DNA from 4 places in the Streptomyces sp. NPDC041784 genome. Region 2 is predicted to be linked to each of the others. Evidence: riboswitches for the same ligand, from Rfam matches in the RefSeq annotation. Region 2 holds a riboswitch; each other region holds the start of a gene.
The links. A riboswitch is a leader RNA that binds a small molecule or an ion and turns the genes downstream of it on or off. The one in region 2 is predicted to bind cyclic di-AMP.
Positions count from the first base shown of each region.

Region 1: linked by a shared signal. The riboswitch ahead of ACZ6D7_RS30790 (transglycosylase SLT domain-containing protein) and the one ahead of ACZ6D7_RS45855 (M23 family metallopeptidase) in region 2 are both predicted to bind cyclic di-AMP.
Region 3: linked by a shared signal. The riboswitch ahead of ACZ6D7_RS28070 (M23 family metallopeptidase) and the one ahead of ACZ6D7_RS45855 (M23 family metallopeptidase) in region 2 are both predicted to bind cyclic di-AMP.
Region 4: linked by a shared signal. The riboswitch ahead of ACZ6D7_RS12685 (transglycosylase family protein) and the one ahead of ACZ6D7_RS45855 (M23 family metallopeptidase) in region 2 are both predicted to bind cyclic di-AMP.

Region 1 is NZ_JBVJAB010000016.1:111,191-116,341, reverse strand. It holds gene ACZ6D7_RS30805 (carboxymuconolactone decarboxylase family protein) at 1-327, shown strand, start outside; gene ACZ6D7_RS30800 (phosphotransferase) at 489-1,412, shown strand; gene ACZ6D7_RS30795 (HAD family hydrolase) at 1,564-2,388, shown strand; gene ACZ6D7_RS30790 (transglycosylase SLT domain-containing protein) at 2,477-2,959, opposite strand; cyclic di-AMP (ydaO/yuaA leader) riboswitch at 2,963-3,148, opposite strand; gene ACZ6D7_RS30785 (polyprenyl synthetase family protein) at 3,689-4,699, shown strand; gene ACZ6D7_RS30780 (LolA family protein) at 5,001-5,151, shown strand, end outside.
Region 2 is NZ_JBVJAB010000057.1:19,959-25,109, reverse strand. It holds gene ACZ6D7_RS45870 (MarR family winged helix-turn-helix transcriptional regulator) at 1-350, opposite strand, end outside; gene ACZ6D7_RS45865 (dihydrofolate reductase family protein) at 435-1,565, shown strand; tRNA gene ACZ6D7_RS45860 (tRNA-Met) at 1,613-1,686, shown strand; cyclic di-AMP (ydaO/yuaA leader) riboswitch at 2,004-2,169, shown strand; gene ACZ6D7_RS45855 (M23 family metallopeptidase) at 2,179-3,219, shown strand; gene ACZ6D7_RS45850 (PrsW family intramembrane metalloprotease) at 3,342-4,724, opposite strand; gene trmB (tRNA (guanosine(46)-N7)-methyltransferase TrmB) at 4,774-5,151, opposite strand, start outside.
Region 3 is NZ_JBVJAB010000014.1:67,156-72,306, forward strand. It holds gene ACZ6D7_RS28060 (HPr family phosphocarrier protein) at 156-437, shown strand; gene ACZ6D7_RS28065 (GntR family transcriptional regulator) at 786-1,481, opposite strand; gene ACZ6D7_RS28070 (M23 family metallopeptidase) at 1,670-2,413, opposite strand; cyclic di-AMP (ydaO/yuaA leader) riboswitch at 2,428-2,594, opposite strand; gene ACZ6D7_RS28075 (M16 family metallopeptidase) at 2,797-4,185, opposite strand; gene ACZ6D7_RS28080 (M16 family metallopeptidase) at 4,182-5,151, opposite strand, start outside.
Region 4 is NZ_JBVJAB010000005.1:94,711-99,861, forward strand. It holds gene ACZ6D7_RS12675 (FtsB family cell division protein) at 1-100, opposite strand, end outside; gene eno (phosphopyruvate hydratase) at 211-1,497, opposite strand; gene ACZ6D7_RS12685 (transglycosylase family protein) at 1,838-2,551, opposite strand; cyclic di-AMP (ydaO/yuaA leader) riboswitch at 2,555-2,723, opposite strand; gene ACZ6D7_RS12690 (transglycosylase family protein) at 2,929-3,936, opposite strand; gene ACZ6D7_RS12695 (cytochrome P450 family protein) at 4,139-5,151, opposite strand, start outside.

The sequences.
Region 1 (5,151 bases), on a different contig from region 2:
ATCAACGGCTGCGGGGCGTGCGTCCACGGGCATGTGCAGAACCTGCGGAAGGCGGGCGCGAGCGAGGAGCGCATCGCCTCCGTCACCGCCTGGCGCGACGCGCCGTTCTACGACGACGCCGAGCGCGCCGCCCTCCAGCTCACGGAGTCGGTCACCCGGCTCGCGGACCGCTCCCACGAGTCGGTACCGGACGCCCTGTGGGACGAGGCCGCCGACCACTTCGACGAGCGGGAACTGTCCGCCCTGATCCTCACCATCGCGGTCACCAACATGTTCAACCGCATCAACACCACGATCAAGGAGCCGGCGGGCACGACGTGGGGCTGACGGGCGGGAGGGACGAGCCTCCGGGCCCCCGGGGCCTTCGGGCCCCCGGCCTCCGGCTCACTCCGCCCCCGCCTCCACTCCGCCCCCGCCCCCACTCGCTCTCCCTCCCCTCCCCGGAAATGCCGTTGCCCCACCACCCCCCGCCCCCTACCGTCACGATCATGCTGCCCGCAGTGGATACGGACGAGGAGTGGGACGAGGTCGTCCCGGACGAGACGGTCATGGGCCCCGGCGCGGCGGATCTCTGCGCGCGCCTGGGACTCGGCGGCGTCCCCCTGACCCGGTTCCCTGACGGGTCGCAGCCGGTCTACGCGGTCGGTGACACGCACGTCCTGAAGCTGTTCCCCGGGGCGGCCGCCCGGGACGGCGTCGCGGAGGGGCGTGTGCTCACCCACCTCCAGGGCCGGCTGCCGGTGCCGACCCCGCGGGTGCGGGACTTCGGGCCGTACGAGAACGGCTGGCAGTACGTCCTGATGTCCCGGCTGGACGGCGAGAACCTGGCCGCCGCCTGGGACCGGGTGCCGCGCGCCGACCGGGAGCGGATCGTCACCGAGATCGGCGAGGCGCTGGCGACGCTGCACGCGCTGGACCCCGCGCCCCTGGGGGACGTCCTCGGACCCGGCGACTGGGGCGCCTTCCTGGACCGGCAGCGCGCGGGAGCCGTCGCGCGCCAGCGTGCGCGCGGGCTGCCGGAGCACTGGCTGGAGCAGATCCCGGACTTCCTCGCCTCGGTCTCCCTGCCCCGCGCCCCGCGCCCGGCGCTGCTGCACACGGAGGTCATGCGGCAGCACTTCCTCGTCGATCCCGACGGCTGGCTGCTGACCGGCCTCTTCGACTTCGAACCCGCCATGATCGGCGACCCTGCCTACGACTTCGTGGGCGTCGGCCTGTTCGTCACCCGCGGCGACCCGGACCTGCTGGCCCGGCTGACCCGGGCGTACGGCCGTACCTTCGAACCGTCCACCCTCCTCGCGTACACGCTGCTGCACGTGTACAGCAACCTCCCCTGGTACCTGAGGGAGTTGGGCGCACCCGCCGAGGGAACCCTGGACGCGCTCGCGCAAGCGTGGTTCGCGACGGCGTGACCCGGCCACGGGAACACCCTGGCCGCCCGCCCGGCGGCCCGGTGGGCGTCTCCGGTCAACTGTGGAAGGGGAGTTGGCACAAGAGGACCGGACTTCGCTCTCGTCCGGTTCGCGTCGAGTCCGAGGGGTGCGGGATACGTATTCTCTGATCATGGCCGCACCCATCGCATACGCCGAGCGCACCGCGTACTCCCTCATCGCCACAGACCTGGACGGAACGCTGCTCCGCGGCGACGACACCTTCTCCGACCGGTCGCTCGACGCGCTCGCGCGGGTGGCGGCCGCCGGCGCACGCCACCTGGTGGTGACCGGCCGACCGGCGCCCCGGGTACGGCCGTTGCTCGACCGCCTGCACAGCAGGGGGCTCGCGGTGTGCGGACAGGGCGCGCAGTTGTACGACGCCGGCGCGAACCGTCTGCTCTGGTCGGTCACCCTGGACCGGGAGTTGGCGGAGACCGCGCTCGGCAAGATCGAGGCCGAGGTCGGGCAGGTGTACGCGGCCGTCGACCAGGACGGTGTCGAGGGGCTCACCCTCATCGAGCCGGGCTACGAGATGCCGCACCCGACCCTGCCGGCCCTGCGGGTCGGCTCCCGCGACGACCTGTGGTGCGAGCCGATCAGCAAGGTGCTGCTGCGCCATCCCGCCCTGTCCGACGACGAGTTGGCGGCGACGGCCCGCTCGGTGGTCGGCTCGCTCGCCACCGTCACCATGTCGGGGCCGGGCACGGTGGAGCTCCAGCCGTGCGGCATCACCAAGGCGACGGGCCTGGCCCTGGCCGCCGAGCACCTGGGCGCGAGCCCGCGGGAGACCGTCGCCTTCGGTGACATGCCCAACGACATCCCGATGTTCGACTGGGCCGGCTACGGCGTGGCGATGGCCAACGCCCACCCCGAGCTCAAGGCGGTGGCCGACGAGGTGACGACGTCGAACGAGGACGACGGCGTGGCCGTCATCCTCGAACGTCTCTATCCCTGAGGTTCCTGAGGTTCCTGAGGTTCCTGAGGTTCGGTGAGGCCCGTGAGGCCCGTCAGGCCTCATGGGCCCAGGCGCTTCAGGCGTGGGCTCAGTACGCCCCGAACACATTGTCGATCGAGCCGTACCGCGCGGCCGCGTAGTTGCACGCCGCGGTGATGTTCGCGACCGGGTCGAACGGGTCGAACGAGGTCCCCGCCACGTGGTACGCGGTGAAGGTCGGGTCGATCACCTGGAGAAGGCCCTTGGACGGGGTGCCGGCGGCCGCGTTCGAGTCCCACAGGTTGATGGCGGCCGGGTTGCCCGACGACTCGCGCATGATGTTGCGGTGGATGCCGTTGTAGCTGCCCGGGATGCCCTTCTGGGCCATGATCGCGAGCGACTCGCGGATCCAGCCGTCGAGGTTGTCGGGGTACCCGGTGACGCGGGTGCTCGCGGCCGTCGCGGCCGTCGTGGCGGCGGCGGCGGTGCTCGCGCCGATGAGCGGAAGGGCGAGCACCGTGGCACCGGTGGCGGCCACGGCGAGGGTGCGGGCGATACGGCGGGTACGGCTGTGCTGACCGGCAGCAGACATGACGAGGTTCCTCTCCGGCGCCTGCGAGGTGAGCTGTCGGGTTCGGGCGGGAGATGCCCGGCCGCGCCCGGACGGACGCGACTTCACCCCAAGCCGTACCGGTATGTCCTCTTCGATATCGGACATTCCGGGTACGGCGGCTTACCTGGTTCCCCCGCTCCTGCCGCGCGTTCTCGGTGGGTGTGCGAGCGGCGGCAGGATTGGGCGTCCGCTCGACTGGCCGGGAACGTATGCGAGAGCACATGTCCGGAACAAGTAGCGGATTCACAGATAGGCCCTATTGACCTTGGTCTGTGCCCTATGGGGTGCTTGATCCTTTGTGGCTGCAAAGCTTCAACTCGCTTGAGTGGCACGAGGAGTCGGGGGGTACTCGGCGGGGGTGGGCTCGCCGGGTGGAGTGAGCCAAGTCACCGGCATCCACAAGAGGGGTGAATCGGGCAATAACCTCAATCGCAATGCAAAGGGTCGCGGCTGGTCGGGCCGCCGTATTCCCCTCTTTGGATATGCGATGAATGTCTATTCATATCGTCTGATCAGAAACATATCGGTCGTGATCCGACACCGCCCGGCCTGAGGGGGGTGCCTCCCGGGCGAGTGCATTCGGGCCCGGGTGGACGTGGGGGCTATCGGTGATCGAAACGTGACCGGATACGCTGACTTGAGTGAGCGCAGAGACCTATCGACAAACCGCGTAATCGCCCGTAGACACCAGCAGACAGGAGACCCCTCGTGACCGTCGTCGAGCCGTTCGGGCTGAGCGTGCGGGACCAGGCTCTGGAAGCCGATGTCCAGGCCGGATTGGCGGCTGTCGAGGAAGGCTTGCTCGAGGCCACCAAGAGTGAGGTCCCGTTCATCACGGAGGCCGCACAGCACCTCCTGCGGGCCGGGGGCAAGCGGTTCCGTCCGCTCCTCGTGATGCTCGCGGCGCGCTTCGGCGACCCGTACGCGCCGGGGGTCGTGCCGTCCGCCGTGGTGGTCGAGCTGACCCATCTGGCGACCCTGTACCACGACGACGTCATGGACGAGGCGGCCGTGCGGCGCGGCGTGCCCAGCGCCAACGCCCGCTGGGGCAACTCGCTCGCCGTCCTCACGGGTGACTTCCTCTTCGCGCGCGCCTCGCACATCCTGGCCGACCTCGGACCCGAGGCCGTACGGGTCCAGGCACAGGCGTTCGAGCGGCTGGTCACGGGCCAGATCCTGGAGACCGCCGGCCCGGTCGACGGCCGTGACCCGGTCGAGCACTACCTCGACGTGCTCGGCGGCAAGACGGGCTCCCTGGTGGCGGTGTCCTGCCGCTTCGGTGCGATGATGTCCGGCGCCGACGAGACGGTCGTCGACGTGCTCACCCAGTACGGGGAGCGGCTCGGGGTCGCCTTCCAGCTGGCGGACGACGTGCTGGACATCGCCTCCGAGTCCCGCGAGTCGGGCAAGACGCCCGGCACGGACCTGCGGGAGGGCGTGCCGACGCTTCCGGTGCTGCGGCTGCGGGAGCGGGCCGCGCAGCTGGCGCAGCCCGAGGACATCGCACTGTGCGAGCTGCTCGACTCCGACCTCACCGACGACGCCAGGCTCGCGGAGGCGGTCGCCGCCCTGCGCGACCACCCGGCGCTGGAGCGGGCCCGCCGGGACACCGTGCGCTACGCGGAGGAGGCGCGGGCCGCGCTGGCCCCGCTCCCGGAGTGCGACGCGAAGGCAGCGCTGACGGAGCTGTGCGACGCGGTGGTGCACCGGGCGGGGTGAGCCCCTCACTCCCCTCCGTAGGGGTCGGGATGAGCCCCTCACTCCGACCCCCCCGTAGGGGTAGGGATGAGCCCCTCACTCCGACCCCTACGGGTCCGGGTGAGCCTCCGCCCCCTGGTGTCATACCGGAGGTGTACACGGAGTTGAGTCCTCGGGCTGACGCTTCCAGGCCGCCGATTTGGTCAGATGGACACCACGGAAAACACCACTCCTCACCGATTCGGGTGAGAATGGCGGCTTCGGGTGGGGACGTTCACTCGTGAGATGACCAGCCGCCGCCGACGACGGAGGTAAGGCACACATGGCACCGAACGCAACCGACGACAGCACGACCGCCGGGGAGGCAGACGACCTGCGCGTCGGGCGGCGCAAGGCCGTGCGGTACGTCGTCCCGGTCACCGTGGTGGGCATCGCGGCGGCGACGATCGGGCTGGTCCCGGCGCTCGCCGACT
Region 2 (5,151 bases):
TGGCCGGGCGCTGCGTTCTCCAGTACCGCCATGCCTTCGTCCGTCAGGACCGCGACGCTCCCGCGCTTGTCCCAGCGGCAGTCCTCGCGCCCCACCAGCCCGTCCTTCTCCAGACGGGACACGGCGTACGTCAGCCTGCTGCGGGTGATCTTCAGCCGCTCCGCGAGGTCGGTCATCCGCAGCCGCCGCTCCGGTGTCTCGGAGAGGTTGGTCAGGATGGAGTAGTACAGGTGGGGCATGCCGGCGTCCTGCTGGAGCTGCCGGTCGATCGCGTCCTCCAGGAGGAGGTAGCCGGCCATGTACGCGCGCCAGGCGCGCTGCTCCTCGGGTGTGAGCCAGCGGGTCGTCATGCACCCAGTGTAGGTTTGTTTCAAACTTGAACCAAGAGCTTGAGTCAAGACCCGTCGTCCGAACAGCCGAAGAGAGCCGCGCCGATGCCGTACCCGCACGTCCTGCTGTCCGCCGCCGTCTCCCTCGACGGCTTCCTGGACGACACCACCCCCGAGCGCCTGCTCCTCTCCAGCCCCGCCGACTTCGACCGCGTCGACGCGGTACGGGCCTCCGTCGACGCGATCCTGATCGGCGCCGGCACCATCCGCGCCGACAACCCCCGCCTGCTGGTGAACTCCCCCGACCGCCGCGCCGCCCGGGTCGCCGCGGGCCGGCCGGAGTACCCCCTCAAGGTCACCGTCAGCGGCTCCGGCGACCTCGACCCGGCGGCCCGGTTCTGGCACACCGGCGGCGAGAAGGTCGTGTACACGACGGAGAAGGGCGCCGCGCGGGCCCGGGCGCTCGGCATCGCGGCGGACGTCGTCCCGCTCGGCCCCGAGCTGGACTGGCGGCGGCTCCTCACGCACCTGCACGACGAGCGCGGGGTCCGCCGGCTCATGGTCGAGGGTGGCGGGACGATCCACACCCAGCTGCTCCGGCAGGGCCTCGCCGACGAACTCCAGCTCGTCCTCGCCCCGCTCCTGGTGGGCGACCCGGACGCGCCCCGCCTCTTCGGCCCCGGCGCCTACCAGGGCGGACGCCTGCGGCTGACCGAGACCCGGCGGATCGAGGACGTCGTCCTCATGCGCTACGAGCCCACCGCCCCCGGCACCGGAGACGTCCCCGCCGCCGCCGACCGGCACTGGCTCGCCCTCGCCTGCGAGCTGGCCGCCCAGTGCCCGCCGTCGGACACGGCGTTCAGCGTGGGCGCGGTGGTCGTGGCCGCCGACGGGACGGAACTGGCGCGCGGCCACTCCCGCGAGGCCGGCGACCCGCATGCGCACGCCGAGGAGGCCGCCCTCGCCAAGCTCGACCCCGCCGACCCCCGGCTCGCCGACGCCACCGTCTACAGCAGCCTCGAACCCTGCGCCGTCCGCTCCTCCCGGCCCACGCCCTGCGCCCGGCTCATCCTCGACGCGGGTGTGCGGCGGGTCGTCACCGCCTGGCGGGAGCCCGACACCTTCGTGACGGCCGCGGACGGCAGCGGTCTCCTCGCGGCCCACGGCGTCGATGTCGTCGTCCTGCCGGAGTACGCGGAGCGGGCCCAGGAACCCAACCGCCACCTGCCCGGATAAGCGATGTGCTTTCCGCCCCGTGGATAGCGTAGAGTGGTGTTCATCGCCGCGGGGTGGAGCAGCTCGGTAGCTCGCTGGGCTCATAACCCAGAGGTCGCAGGTTCAAATCCTGTCCCCGCTACTGATATCCGAGGGCCGGAATCCTTAATCAGGGTTCCGGCCCTCGGTGTTGTGTGCTCTCCCCATTCCCTCACTCCCTGTGATCGGCCGACCGCTCTGTGCATAACGAGTGAGTCACCATCAAAACGCGGGTGACTACTGAACGGTTCCCGGGGTAAGAGCGCCGCCGGTCAACTCGCCCGTTTTTCATCGTTCATGGCCCGAAAGTCCAGGCCGGAAAAGTAGTTGATCAAGTGGAACAGCTTGGAAACCCGCCCCCAGGTCTATTAACGTTCGATAACGCAGCGCGGTCGTCCCAGCCGTCACAAGAGTCGGCTCCGTGCGCACGCGCCGAATCCCGCAAGGGAACCGGGGAACCACCACCTTGGGGTGAATCGCACGGAAGCCGCCGTGAACTCGCAGAGTCACGAACGGTATACGCGCGTAGGAGACCTTCCCGCTCCGAACCCGTCAGCTAACCCGGTAGGCGACGGAAGGAAAGGAGTACGCCCGCGTGGCGTCCAACCGGCCTGCCCCCGAAGCCCCGTTCGTGCCGAGCCAGCGGTCCACCGAGACCCTCGCCTATGGCAGCTACCGCACCGACGAGGGCCCCTGGGAGGAATGGAACCCCACTGCGGAGTCCGTTCGCCCGGTCCGGGGCAAGCACCGGGTCGCCAAGCAGCGTGGCGGCGGGTTCGCCCGTAGCTCCACCGTTCTCGGCGTCGGCGTCATAGCCGCCGTCAGCGCGGGCGGGATGGCCAGCGCCAACACCGGCAAGGCCCCGGTCTCCATCTCCATGCCGGACCTGCCCAACGTCGGCTCGCTCATCTCCGACGACGAGCCCGTCCAGGACGCCGCGCCCGCGCTCAGCACCTTCGGCAGCGTCGCCACCGAGGCCGACGACGACACCCAGAGCGCCACCGACGCCGGCGAGGCCCTGCGCAGCCGGATCATGGCCCAGGCCGAGTCGCAGCAGACCCAGATCGAGACCAAGGCCGCCGAAGCGGCCGCGGCCGCCGTCGCCAAGGCCGAGGCCGACGCGGTCGCCAAGGCCGAGAAGGAGGCGGAGGCCAAGGCCGCCGCCGCCAAGGAGAAGGCCGAGGCGGAGGCCAGGGAGAAGGCCGAGGCCGCGCGCCTCGCCGAGCTGGCCAAGCAGTACACGCTGCCGACCTCCTCGTACACCATCACCTCGACCTTCGGTCAGGCCGGCCCTTACTGGTCCTCCGGCTACCACACCGGCCTCGACTTCGCCGCCCCCACGGGCACCCTGATCAAGGCCGTGCACAGCGGCACGATCACGTCGGCGGGCTGGGACGGCTCGTACGGCTACAAGACCGTGCTCACCCTCGACGACGGCACCGAGATCTGGTTCGCCCACCAGTCGTCGATCAGCGTCAGCGTCGGCCAGAAGGTCGCGACCGGCGATGTCATCGGCCGCGTCGGCGCCACCGGCAACGTCACCGGCGCCCACCTCCACCTGGAGGTCCACGCGGGCGGCAGCGCGGAGGGCATCGACCCGGCGGCCTGGCTGCGCAGCAAGGGCCTCAACCCCTGAGACAGCAGCTCCTGACCAGTCCCCGGCGGCCCTGACGACACCCCCCCGACGTCAGGGCCGCCGGTCTGTCTCCCCCCGCACCCATGGCGCCCGCCCGCTCCGGCGGCGAACCGTCCGTGCCCCTACGACTGATAGGGGTTGTGGACGGGATGAGGCGCCGCCGGATATCCGTAAGCCGCCGGATAGCCGTATCCGTACGCTGCGGGATGCCCGTACCCCTGGCCCTGCCCGTACACCCCGTACACCGGCCACGGCGCCACCGGGACCCGGACCGGCGGGGCCGTCATCCGGGCCGCGTGGTCCAGGGCGGGGCGGGCGACGTCCTTGCGCCGCCACAGCTCGTTCAGCAGCTCCCGTTCCCGTACGACGAAGTCGGCGCCCGCCCGCCCGCGGCGGCCCCGGTGCCGCAGGAACGCCAGGGACGTGGCGTACGCCTCGTACTCGGCCACCGCCCGCGCGGCCGGCCTGCCCAGGTGCTGTCGGGCGTACTCACGGGCCAGCCGCCGGGCCCGCATCGAGCCGAGCGCGAACGGCTCGGCCGGGGTGAGCCAGCCTGCCGCCGTGTAGGCGGGCAGCTCCTCGCGCACGGTGCGCAGCTCCCGCTGGCGCGTCCAGACCACCAGCCAGGTCAGCAGGCCGAACGCGGGCACCATGAACGACGCGTACACCGCGAAGAACCCCAGCTCGCCGAAGGTCGCGGAGCCGTTCCACAGGGCGTGCATGCCCATCGCGAGCAGCAGTCCGCACAGGGGGAGCAGCACGCGGCGCAGCCGCTGGCGGTCCCCGGAGAACGCGGCGATGCCGAAGCCGATGCCGGTCAGGACGGTGAAGAGGGGGTGCGCGAACGGTGACATCACGATGCGCACGAAGAAGGTCGCGGCGGTGACCGAGGCGATGCCGCTGTCGCCGGTCAACTGGTCGGTGCCGAAGGCGGTGCCCAGGTAGAGGATGTTCTCGGTGAACGCGAAGCCGGTGGCGGTGACCCCGGCTATGACCACCCCGTCGACGATCCCGGTGAAGTCCCGCCTGCGGAACAGGAAGACGAGCAGGACGGCCGCCGCCTTCGCGGACTCCTCGACGACCGGCGCTATGACCGTCGCCCCGAGGGTGTCGGCGCTGGACGGGTCGGCGGTCGCGGTCGCTATCCACCGGGTCGCGAAGCTGTTGGCGACGATGGCTATCAGCGCCGCCGCGCAGGCCCCCCAGGCGAACGCGAACACCAGGTTCCGCCAGGGTCCGGGCTCCACCCGGTCCAGCCACCGGAACGCGGCGACCAGCAGCGGCACCGGCAGCACCGCGAGCCCCAGGCCGACCAGGAACCCCTCGGTGCCGGTCTGTTCGCGCACCAGCGCCAGGATGACCAGCCCGGACAGCGCGAGCAGGGTGATGAGCGCCCCGTAGCGCACCCATGCGCGCTGCCACCAGTGCGCGTGCCGCAGCGCACCGTCCGGGGCGGGGCCGCCGGGGCGCGGGGGGTACGGCGGAAACGGGGGACTGATGGCCACGGCATCGACCCTAACGAGGGAGAGGACTGTGGTGGAGGGGGTTTCTGGGTCAGTGGTCCCCGTGCTGTACGCGACGGAAGAGCAGGTCGTTCACCACATGACCCTTGTCCAGCCCCTGCCCCTCGAAACGGGTCAGCGGCCGGAAGTCGGGCCGCGGCGCGAACCCGCCGTCGGCCCGGGTGTTCTCGAAGCGGGGGTGCGCGGTGAGCACTTCCAGCATCTGCTCCGCGTACGGCTCCCAGTCGGTCGCGCAGTGCACGATCGCCCCCGGCCGCAGCCGCGTGGCGACGAGGTCCAGGAACTCCGGCTGGATCAGCCGCCGCTTGTGGTGCCGCTTCTTGGGCCACGGGTCGGGGAAGTACACCCGCAGGCCGTCGAGCGAGTCGGCCGACAGCATCTCCCGCAGCAGGATGATCGCGTCGCCGTT
Region 3 (5,151 bases), on a different contig from region 2:
ACAACGGCGCGAGGCAGTCTGTGGAGGACGGAGGTCGGATCGAGGCCGCGATCCGACGACCACCACCAGGGGAACGGGACGCATGACCCGTTCCTCTCAGGCTTCACGTGTGGAACACTGGTCTAGACAACATGAGAACCGAAGGGCAGCAACACATGGCTGAGCGCCGCGTCAACGTCGGCTGGGCCGAGGGCCTCCACGCCCGCCCCGCTTCCATCTTCGTCCGAGCCGCCACGGCCGCAGGCGTCCCGGTAACGATCGCCAAGGCCGACGGCAACCCCGTCAACGCGGCCTCCATGCTGGCCGTCCTCGGCCTCGGCGCCCAGGGTGGCGAGGAGATCGTCCTCGCCACCGACGCCGAGGGTGCGGACGCCGCCCTCGACCGGCTGGCGAAGCTGGTCGCCGAGGGTCTCGAGGAGCTTCCCGAGACCGTCTGAGTTCCGGGTCGAGTCACACGCCGAGCCGCGTCGCCCTCAGGGGCGGCGCGGCTCCGCGGTTCCCGGCCGGCTTCCGCACAGCCGCCCAGGGCAGCTCAGGGGGCTCAGGCCGGGTTCACCGGGCCGGGCCAGCGCCGGGTACGGCTTTCACCGGGCCGCGTTTTCGCCGGGCCGGTGTTTTGCCGGGCCGGGCTGTCGCCGACCCGGCGAGGAATTACCGGCGGCATACCCGGAAACCCGGACCCGGGCATGCGAAGAGCGCGTCACCGGAATTTCCGGGCGCGCAACGAAAAGGGCAGCGGAAATACCTCTCCGCCAAATATCCCTTCTTTGTATACGGCCCCCGTGTTAATGCCGCAGACCCGTCATGTTTACGGGAGGTTGCGAAGTCCTCACACGGTCGGCGCGCTCGGTCCCGCCGGAAAAGCGCAGCCGGTGCACGGCCGTCGCGCGCTCGGTGTGCAGCGCCGTGACCGCCCGCGCGCGCTCGCCGTCGCCGCGCGCCACCGCGTCCACGATCGCGCCGTGCTGGGCCCAGGACTCCACCGGGTCGGCCGGGGCGTCCACCGCGTACATCCAAGCGATCTTGTGCCGGAGCTGGGTGAGCATCGAGGTCAGGGCATGGCTTCCGGAGGCCTGGGCGAGCGTCTCGTGGAACCAGCCGCCCAGGGAGCGCAGATCCTCGCTGTTGCCCCTCCTGGCCCGCTCCTGGCCCAGCCGGACCAGTCCGCGCAGCACCTTCAGATGGGCCTCGGTGCGCCGCTGGGCGGCCCGCGCGGCCCCGAGCGGTTCCAGGAGCATGCGCATCTCCAGCAGGTCGGCCGCCTCGTGCTCGGTCGGCTCCGCGACGCACGCGCCCGCGTGCCGCCGCGTGACGACGAAGCCCTCGGCCTCCAGGGTGCGCAGCGCCTCGCGGACAGGGACCCGGGAAACACCGTAGCGGCGGGCGAGAAGTTCCTCGGTGAGGCGGCTGCCGCGCTCGTAGACACCCGCGACGATGTCGTCCCGGATCGCCGTGCACACCGAATGCGCCGGAATACGCATGACCGACCTCCGCCTTAATCCCCGTGAAACGTCGACGATTGACGTGTGTTCCGTGACTCTATTGCAATGAGCCGGAATTTCCGACGGCGGGCCGGAATCCAGGGATATTTTTTGGACAGCGGGGTCCCGAAAACGACGAAAGCCCCGGCCGAGGGGGCCGGGGCTGCACGATCTGTCGCCGTGTGTCGTCAGATGTTCACGCCGTGCGCGCGGAGGTAGGCGACCGGGTCCATGTCCGAGCCGTACTCCGCCGTCGTGCGGGCCTCGAAGTGCAGGTGCGCGCCGGTGACGTTGCCGGTCGCGCCGGACAGGCCGATCTGCTGGCCCGGGGTGACCTGCTGGCCCACCGAGACGCCGATGGACGACAGGTGACCGTACTGGGTGTACGTGCCGTCGTTCATCTTGATGACGACCTGGTTGCCGTACGCCCCGCCCCAGCCGGCCTCCACGACGGTGCCCAGGCCGACCGCGTGCACCGAGGTGCCGCTGGCGGCGTGGAAGTCGACGCCGGTGTGGCTGCCGGAGGACCACAGGGAGCTGCTGGCCTGGTAGCCGGTGGACACGTAGGAGCCGCTGATCGGCAGCACGAACGTGTTGAGGCGCTTGCGCTCGGCCTCGCGGGCGGCACGCACGCGTGCCTCGCGCTCCTCCTCGGCCTTCTTGGCGGCAGCCTCGCGGGCGGCCTCCTCGAAGGCGGCCTCCTTCTGCGCGACGACCTGGTCGTCGATCTGCTCGGCGACGGCCTCGCCGGCGGTGACGACGGGGATCAGCCCGGTCTGTTCGGGGGTGGGCTCCGCGGCGAAGGCCGGGGAGGAGGCAACGGTGGCCATGACACCGGTGGTGGTGAGCGCCGCCACACCCGCCGCGCGGGCGGTGGTGCGCTGCATCCGGCTGGGACGACGGTGCTTCCCGGTGGCGCAGGTGAACGCCATGAAGTTGAGCGGTCCTTTCCTTCCTTCTCGCCTACCGGGTTAGCTGACGGGTTCGGAGCAGGAAGGTCTCCTACGGGCCCCCTCGCGTTCGCGCGGGCGTCCGATTCACCCCAGGGACTGCACAGAGTGGGTCCCCGGCTCCCCTGGCTCGCGCCGTACGGGGACTCGGCGATGACTGTCCGGTGCCGCGGATGCGGCGCACTGCCCGACGAACAGCCCGCATGACGCTATGCGCCGCCGCTTTCAATCCTCAAACGGATCACGGTTTTTGTAGCGCACGCCACAGGCCAGACAGGCAGCCTCCGCATCAATTCGGACATCTGAGGGCCCTGGTGACCTCTCCGTCCCCCAGGGCCCCCACACGCGTGTGCCGTTGTGCGCGGCTACTCGGCGGAGACGACCTTCACCTCGCCGATCCCGAGGGCCTCCACGGCCTCCTTGATCTGGGAGGCGTCGCCCACGAGGACGGTCACCAGGCGGTCCACCGGGAAGGCGCTCACGGCGGCCGCGGTGGCCTCCACGGTGCCGGTCGCGGCCAACTGCTGGTAGAGCGTGGCCTGGTAGTCGTCGGGCAGGTACTGCTCGACCTGGTCGGCGAGCGTGCTCGCGACGGCCGCGGCGGTCTCGTACTTCAGCGGCGCCACTCCGACCAGGTTCTGCACGGCGACGTCGCGTTCGGCGTCGGTGAGCCCCTCGGCGGCGAGGGTGCGCAGCACCTTCCACAGGTCGTCGAGGGCCGGCCCGGTGTTCGGGGTGTCGACGGAGCCGCTGATGGCGAGCATCGCGGCACCCGTGCCGTCCGGGGCGGAGCGCAGGACCTGGCCGAACGCCCGCACGCCGTAGGTGTAGCCCTTCTCCTCGCGCAGGACGCGGTCCAGGCGGGAGGTGAGGGTGCCGCCCAGGCAGTACGTGCCGAGCACCTGTGCCGCCCACACCCGGTCGTGCCGGTCGGCGCCGATCCGGCCGATCAGCAGCTGCGTCTGGACGGCACCCGGGCGGTCCACGATGACGACCCGGCCGGCGTCGTCGGCGGTCACCGGCGGAACGGGCCGCGGCTGGGCCTGAGAGCCCGTCCAGGCGCCCAGGGTGTCGCCCAGCAGCGCCTCCAGGTCGACGCCGGTGAGGTCGCCGACGATCACGGCGGTGCCCGTGGCGGGCCGGACGTGCTTCTCGTAGAAGGCCCGTACGGCGGCGGAGTCGATCTTCTCGACCGTGTCCGCGGTGCCCTGGCGGGGCCGCGACATGCGCACGGTGGCCGGGAACAGCTCCTTGGACAGTTCCTTGGCGGCGCGGCGGGAGGGGTTGGCCAGCTCGTGCGGGATCTCGTCCAGGCGGTTGCGGACGAGGCGCTCGACCTCGCTGTCGGCGAACGCGGGCGCGCGCAGGGCGTCGGCGACCAGGCCGAGCGCCTTCGGCAGACGCGAGGCCGGGACCTCCAGGCTCAGGCGGACACCGGGGTGGTCTGCGTGCGCGTCGAGGGTGGCACCGCAGCGCTCCAGCTCGGCGGCGAACTCCTCGGCGGAGTGCTTGTCGGTGCCCTCGGAGAAGGCCCGCGCCATGATCGTGGCGACGCCGTCCAGACCGTCCGGCTCGGCGTCCAGGGGCGCGTCGAGGATGACCTCGACGGCGACGACCTGCTGGCCGGGGCGGTGGCAGTGCAGCACGGTCAGGCCGTTGTCCAGCGTGCCGCGCTCGGGCGCCGGGAACGCCCACGGCTTGGCCTCGCCCGCGTGGGGCTGCGGGTGGAACTCCATCGCGGCGAGCTCGGTCACTGGGCCGCCTCCTCGTTCTCGTCCTGGTCGGCGGTGGCTTCGGGGGCGGTCGGCTCGTAGACGAGCACCGCGCGGTTGTCGGGGCGCAGGCGGGCCTTGGCGACCTCCCGCACCTCCTCGGGCGTCACCTCCAGCACGCGCTGGACGGCGGTCAGGGCGAGCTGCGGGTCGCCGAACAGGACGGCGAAGCGGCACAGTTCGTCCGCGCGGCCGGCGACCGTGCCGAGCCGGTCCAGCCACTCGCGCTCCAACTGGGCCTGGGCGCGTTCCATTTCCTCGGCCGTCGGGCCCTCCTCGGCGAACCGGGCGAGTTCCTCGTCGATGGCGGCCTCGATGACGGGCACCTCGACGTCCCCGGACGTCTTCACGTCCAGCCAGCCCAGGGAGGGGGCCCCGGAGAGCCGCAGCAGGCCGAAGCCGGCCGCGACGGCCGTACGGTCGCGGCGCACCAGCCGGTTGTACAGGCGGGAGGACTCGCCGCCGCCGAGGGCGGTGAGCGCCAGGTCGGCCGCGTCGCACGCGCGCGTGCCGTCGTGCGGCAGACGGTAGGCGGCCATCAGGGCGCGGGCCGGGACCTCCTCCTCGACGATCTCGCGCAGCTGCTCGCCCATGACCTCGGGGAGCGCGCCGTCGCGCGGGGCGGGCTTGCCGTCGTGGGCGGGGATGGAGCCGAAGTACTTCTCGATCCAGGCGAGCGTGCGCTCCGGGTCGATGTCGCCGACGACCGACAGGACGGCGTTGTTGGGCGCGTAGTACGTGCGGAAGAAGGCGCGCGCGTCCTCCAGCGTCGCCGCGTCCAGGTCGGCCATCGAGCCGATCGGCGTGTGGTGGTAGGGGTGGCCGTCCGGGTAGGCGAGCGCGGTCAGCCGCTCGAACGCGGTGCCGTAGGGGACGTTGTCGTAGCGCTGGCGGCGCTCGTTCTTCACCACGTCGCGCTGGTTCTCCATGGACTCGTCGTCCAGGGCG
Region 4 (5,151 bases), on a different contig from region 2:
GGCGCTTGGTCTGGGAGCGGTAGACCCGGGCCGCGGTCTGCTCGCCGAGCAGCCGGATCCTGGTCGTGGTGGAGAAACGGTCCCGGTCCTTGACGGCCATCGGCTCTCCGCCTCCCCATTCACGTGCGTACGTCCCCGCACACGGTACGGGACCGGGTACGGGGACGTACGTACGACTGGCTAAGCCTTGACCCGGTTCGGGTCAGCCGGTCAGCCCTTGAAGCGGGGGAAGGCGCTGCGGCCGGCGTACACCGCGGCGTCGTCGAGGATCTCCTCGATGCGCAGCAGCTGGTTGTACTTGGCGACGCGCTCGGAGCGGGCCGGGGCGCCGGTCTTGATCTGGCCGCAGTTGGTGGCGACGGCCAGGTCGGCGATGGTGACGTCCTCGGTCTCGCCGGAGCGGTGGGACATCATGCACTTGAAGCCGTTGCGCTGGGCCAGCTCGACGGCGTCCAGGGTCTCGGTCAGCGAGCCGATCTGGTTGACCTTGACGAGCAGGGCGTTGGCGGCGCCGTCCTCGATGCCGCGGGCCAGGCGCTCCGGGTTGGTGACGAACAGGTCGTCGCCGACGATCTGCACCTTGTCGCCGAGCTTGTCCGTGAGGACCTTCCAGCCGGCCCAGTCGTCCTCGAACAGCGGGTCCTCGATGGAGACGAGCGGGTAGGCCGCGACGAGCTCCTCGTAGTACTCCGTCATCTCGGCGGCCGAGCGGTCCTTGCCCTCGAACTGGTACTTGCCGTCCTTGTAGAACTCGGACGCGGCGACGTCGAGCGCGAGGGCGATCTGCTCGCCCGGCGCGTAACCGGCTTCCTTGATGGCCTCGAGGATGAGGTCGAGGGCCTCACGGTTGGAGCCGAGGTTCGGGGCGAAGCCGCCCTCGTCGCCGAGGCCGGTGGACAGGCCCTTCGACTTCAGGACCTTCTTGAGGGTGTGGTAGACCTCGGTGCCCCAGCGCAGGGCCTCGGAGAAGGACTCCGCGCCGATCGGGGCGATCATGAACTCCTGGATGTCCACGTTGGAGTCGGCGTGCGAGCCGCCGTTCAGGATGTTCATCATCGGCACCGGCAGCAGGTGCGCGTTGGGGCCGCCCAGGTAGCGGAAGAGCGGGAGGTCGCTGGCCTCGGAGGCGGCGTGGGCGACGGCGAGGGAGACGCCGAGGATGGCGTTGGCGCCGAGCGAGCCCTTGTTGTCGGTGGCGTCCAGGTCGAACATGGCCTGGTCGATCAGGCGCTGCTCGGTGGCGTCGTAGCCGACCAGCTCCGGGCCGATCTGCTCGATGACGGCGAGGACGGCCTTCTCGACACCCTTGCCCTGGTAGCGGTTCGGGTCACCGTCGCGGAGCTCGATGGCCTCGAAGGCGCCCGTCGAGGCACCGGAGGGAACGGCGGCACGACCCGTGCTGCCGTCGTCGAGGCCGACCTCGACCTCGACGGTGGGGTTGCCTCGCGAGTCGAGGATTTCCCGGGCTACGACGACGTCGATGGACGGCACGAGCATCTCCTTCTTGGGATGTGACGCTGGTTGTGCGGGGCCGCGTGGGCCTTGCGACTAGAGCCTAACCGTCTTCGGGGCCTCGGCAGCCGACCGACCGCCCCGTGGACAGAGAGACCGTACCTATTGTTTCCGTCCGGAACAAAGGGCGGGTGGCGCGGAGGCGAAGTTACGGGGCAGAAAAAACCCCGCCCCGGTGCGTACGGGGGAACACGCACCGGAGCGGGGGCCCGTGGGGACGGGGGTGACCCTCACGAGGTCTTCAGTGTGCGGGACCCGCTTGTGGGGAAGCTGTGGTCCCGCTGGGGGCCGGGTGTCACTGGGGGACGACGACCCGGCCGGGGGGTCACTTCAGGTGCAGCTGCTGGCCCGGGTAGATCAGGTCGGCGTCCTGGACGACGTCCTTGTTCAGCTCGAACAGCTTCTGCCAGCCGCCCTTGACCTTGCGCTTCTCGGCGATGGTGCTGAGGGTGTCACCCTTGACGACCTTGTACTCGCCGTCGCCCTTCTTGACCTTCTTGCCGGTCGGGGTGGTGACGGTCTTGGTGCTCTGCTCGCTCTTGGTGGCGGCCGGGCGCTCGGCGGAGCGGGAGGCGGTCTGCTGCTCGGTGGAGCGGGAGGCGGCGCTGTCCGAGGAGGACGAGGAGGGGCTGCCGGAGCCGGTCGAGGCGCTGCCACCGCTGTACGGCGTGCTCGACAGGCTTACGCCGCAGACCGGCCAGGCACCCTTGCCCTGGCCCGCGAGGACCTTCTCGGCGACGGTGATCTGCTGCGCCTTGGAGGCCAGGTCGGCGCGGGAGGCGTAGGCGGTGCCGCCGTACGCGGCCCAGGTGGAGGCGGAGAACTGAAGGCCGCCGTAGTAGCCGTTGCCGGTGTTGATGGACCAGTTGCCGCCGGACTCGCACTGGGCGACCGCGTCCCACTCGGAGGCGGTGGCGGCGGAGGCGTTGCCGGCCGCCATCAGCGGGGCGGCGATGGCGACACCGGTGACGCCCGCCAGAGCGGCGACGCGGGTGGTCCTGGACGGACGGCGGTGCTTGCCCTTACCGGAAAACAGCATGGTGGATCCCCTCACCGACGCCTGCGAGGTGAGCTGTCGGGTTCGGGCCGGTTGAGTTGCCCGGCCGCGCACCTTGCGGCGCACGGCTTCACCCCAAGCCGGATCCAGCGTCAACCGCTGCGCCCGGCACTTACCTTGGGTCCCCCGCTCCTGCCTACGGCGCTTGACGCGACGACTGTTCCCGGACTGCCACTGGCAGGATTCGGCGTTGCGACGGCCGGGGCTCGGATTGCCGAGCGGTCCCGACCGTAGACACGCGATCGGCGGAATTCCAAAGACGATCAGGGCTTCTGAGACTCATCCCACACTTTCACCAAACCGGACATTCGGCGCGAAGTGTGACGTGAACTCCCGGTGTTTTTCTGGGCGTTCCCGCCCTATTGAACCCCTGTGTCCAGCGTCTGACCGGGGGTGATGTCGCTCGGGTCGGCACCGATGAGGTCCCGGTTCTCGGCGTAGAGGGCGCGCCATCCGCCGTCGAGGCCAAGGGAGTCGGCGATGGAGACGAGGGAGTCGCCCTCCAGGACCGTGTAGACGGAGGCGGCATGCCGGCCGGAGGACGCGGTCGTGGTGTTGTCGATCAGGGCCTCGTCGGCGGTGGTGCCGCGGTGGCGGCCGGAGCCGAGGGAGCCGGTGTCGACGAGGTCCCAAGAACCGACGTCCTGCACCGACTTGTCCGACTCGTCCGCTTCGGGGGTTGCCGTGGGCGAGCTGTCGTCCGCCTGTGCGTCCCCCGGCTTCGCGGAGCCGTCGGAGGCCGCCGAGTCGCCCTCGGCAGCGGAGGAGGAAGAGGACGAAGGGGACGAACTCGGCGAATCCTTCGAGGAATCAGCGGACGAGTCCGCATCGGAGTCACCGGTGTCACCGGTGTCACCGGACGTACCGGAGCTGTCGGACTTACCGGACTTGTCGGAGTTCGAGGAGTTGGACGACCCCTTGGACAGGTCGGACAAACCGGAGGAACCGGATGAGTCGTCAGCCACGCCGGTGTCCACGTCGAGCGCGCCCGACTCCTCGGTCAGCCCGGACGTCAGCCCGCAGGTGCCCCACGCGCCGACCCCCTCGGCCGCGAGGAGCTCCTGCGCGACGGCGATCTGCTGGTTACGGCTGGCCAGGTCGGGGCTGTCGGCGTAGTCGAGTCCGCCGTACGTCTCCCAGTCGTCCTGGGTGAGGCTCAGGCCGCCGTACTCGCCGTCGCCCTTGTCGGCGCTCCAGGAGCCGCCGGTCTCGCACTGCGCCACCTTGTCCCACACCGTGCCGTCGGCCGCGCTCGCTCCGGAGGCGCCGAGCAGCGGGATGGCGATGGCGGAGCCGGTCACGCCCGCGGCCACGAGGAGGGCCGGAGCCTGACGGGGGCGACGGTGACGACCGTTCCCGGAGAGCATGCGGGGGCCTTTCTCTGGACAGCACTGACCGGCGCGGCGGCGGTGCGGATGCAATCGCATGGGCCGCGCTGACGAGTGAACGTATCGGCAGACGATCACTTGTCACAAGTTAATGCCGCGCAGATCACGTGAAGATCACAGACGTGAGAGTCGGTCACCTTCGCTTCGCCGGACCGTCACACTCCGGTTGACGTGCGGTCAGTCACCGAGCGGACATCGCTCCGTCACGCACCGGCGTGAACTCGACCGGCAGGGTGCGCAGTCCGCGCATGATGAGCCCGCCGCGCCACCTCAAGTCGGACGGATCCACAGCGAGTCGGAGGTCCGGAAGCCGGGTGAGGAGGGTGGCCAGGGCGGTCTGGCCCTCCAGCCGGGCCAGCGGGGCGCCGAGGCAGTAGTGGATGCCGTGGCCGTAGCCGAGGTGCTGGTTGTCGCGGCGGGAGAGATCGAGTGTGTCGGGGTCGGTGAACCGGGCCGGATCGCGATCGGCGGCGGCGAGGACGACGAGGACGGGGTCGCCGGCGGCGATGTCCTCGCCGCCGAGGGTGAGGGGCTCGGTGGCGAAGCGCCAGGTGGCCAGTTCGACGGGGCCGTCGTAGCGCAGGAGTTCCTCGACGCCGGTCTCCAGAAGGGTGCGGTCGGGTGTGGCCAGGGAGTCCTGGAGGCGGCGGCGCTGCTCGGGGTGGGTGAGGAGGGCGTAGGTGCCGTTGCCGATGAGGTTGACGGTGGTCTCGAAGCCGGCGAACAGCAGGATGAAGGCCATCGCCGCGGCCTCGTTCTCGGTGAGGTGCTCGCCGTGGTCGGAGGCGCGGATGAGACCGGAGATGAGGTCCTCGCCGGTGCCCGGCTCGGCGGGCAGGGCCTCGCGCTTGCGGTGGATCAGCTCGGCGAGATAGCCGCGCATCTTCTTCACGGACCGTGCGACCCCGCCCCGGGGCCCGCCCCCGTGCCGGATCATCATGCCCGCCCAGTCCCGGAAGTCGTCCTGGTCCTCGCGGGGGACACCGAGCAGGTCGCAGATGGCGTAGATGGGGAGCGGGAAGGCGAAGTCGTGGATGAGGTCGGCGCCGCCCTCCCGGGCGAACCGGTCGATGAGCTGGTCGGTCAGCTCCTGCACCCGGGGCGCGAACTCGGCGACCCGGCGGGGTGTGAACGCCTTGCTGACCAGCCGCCGCAGCCGGGTGTGGTCCGGCGGGTCGATGTTCAGCAGATGCG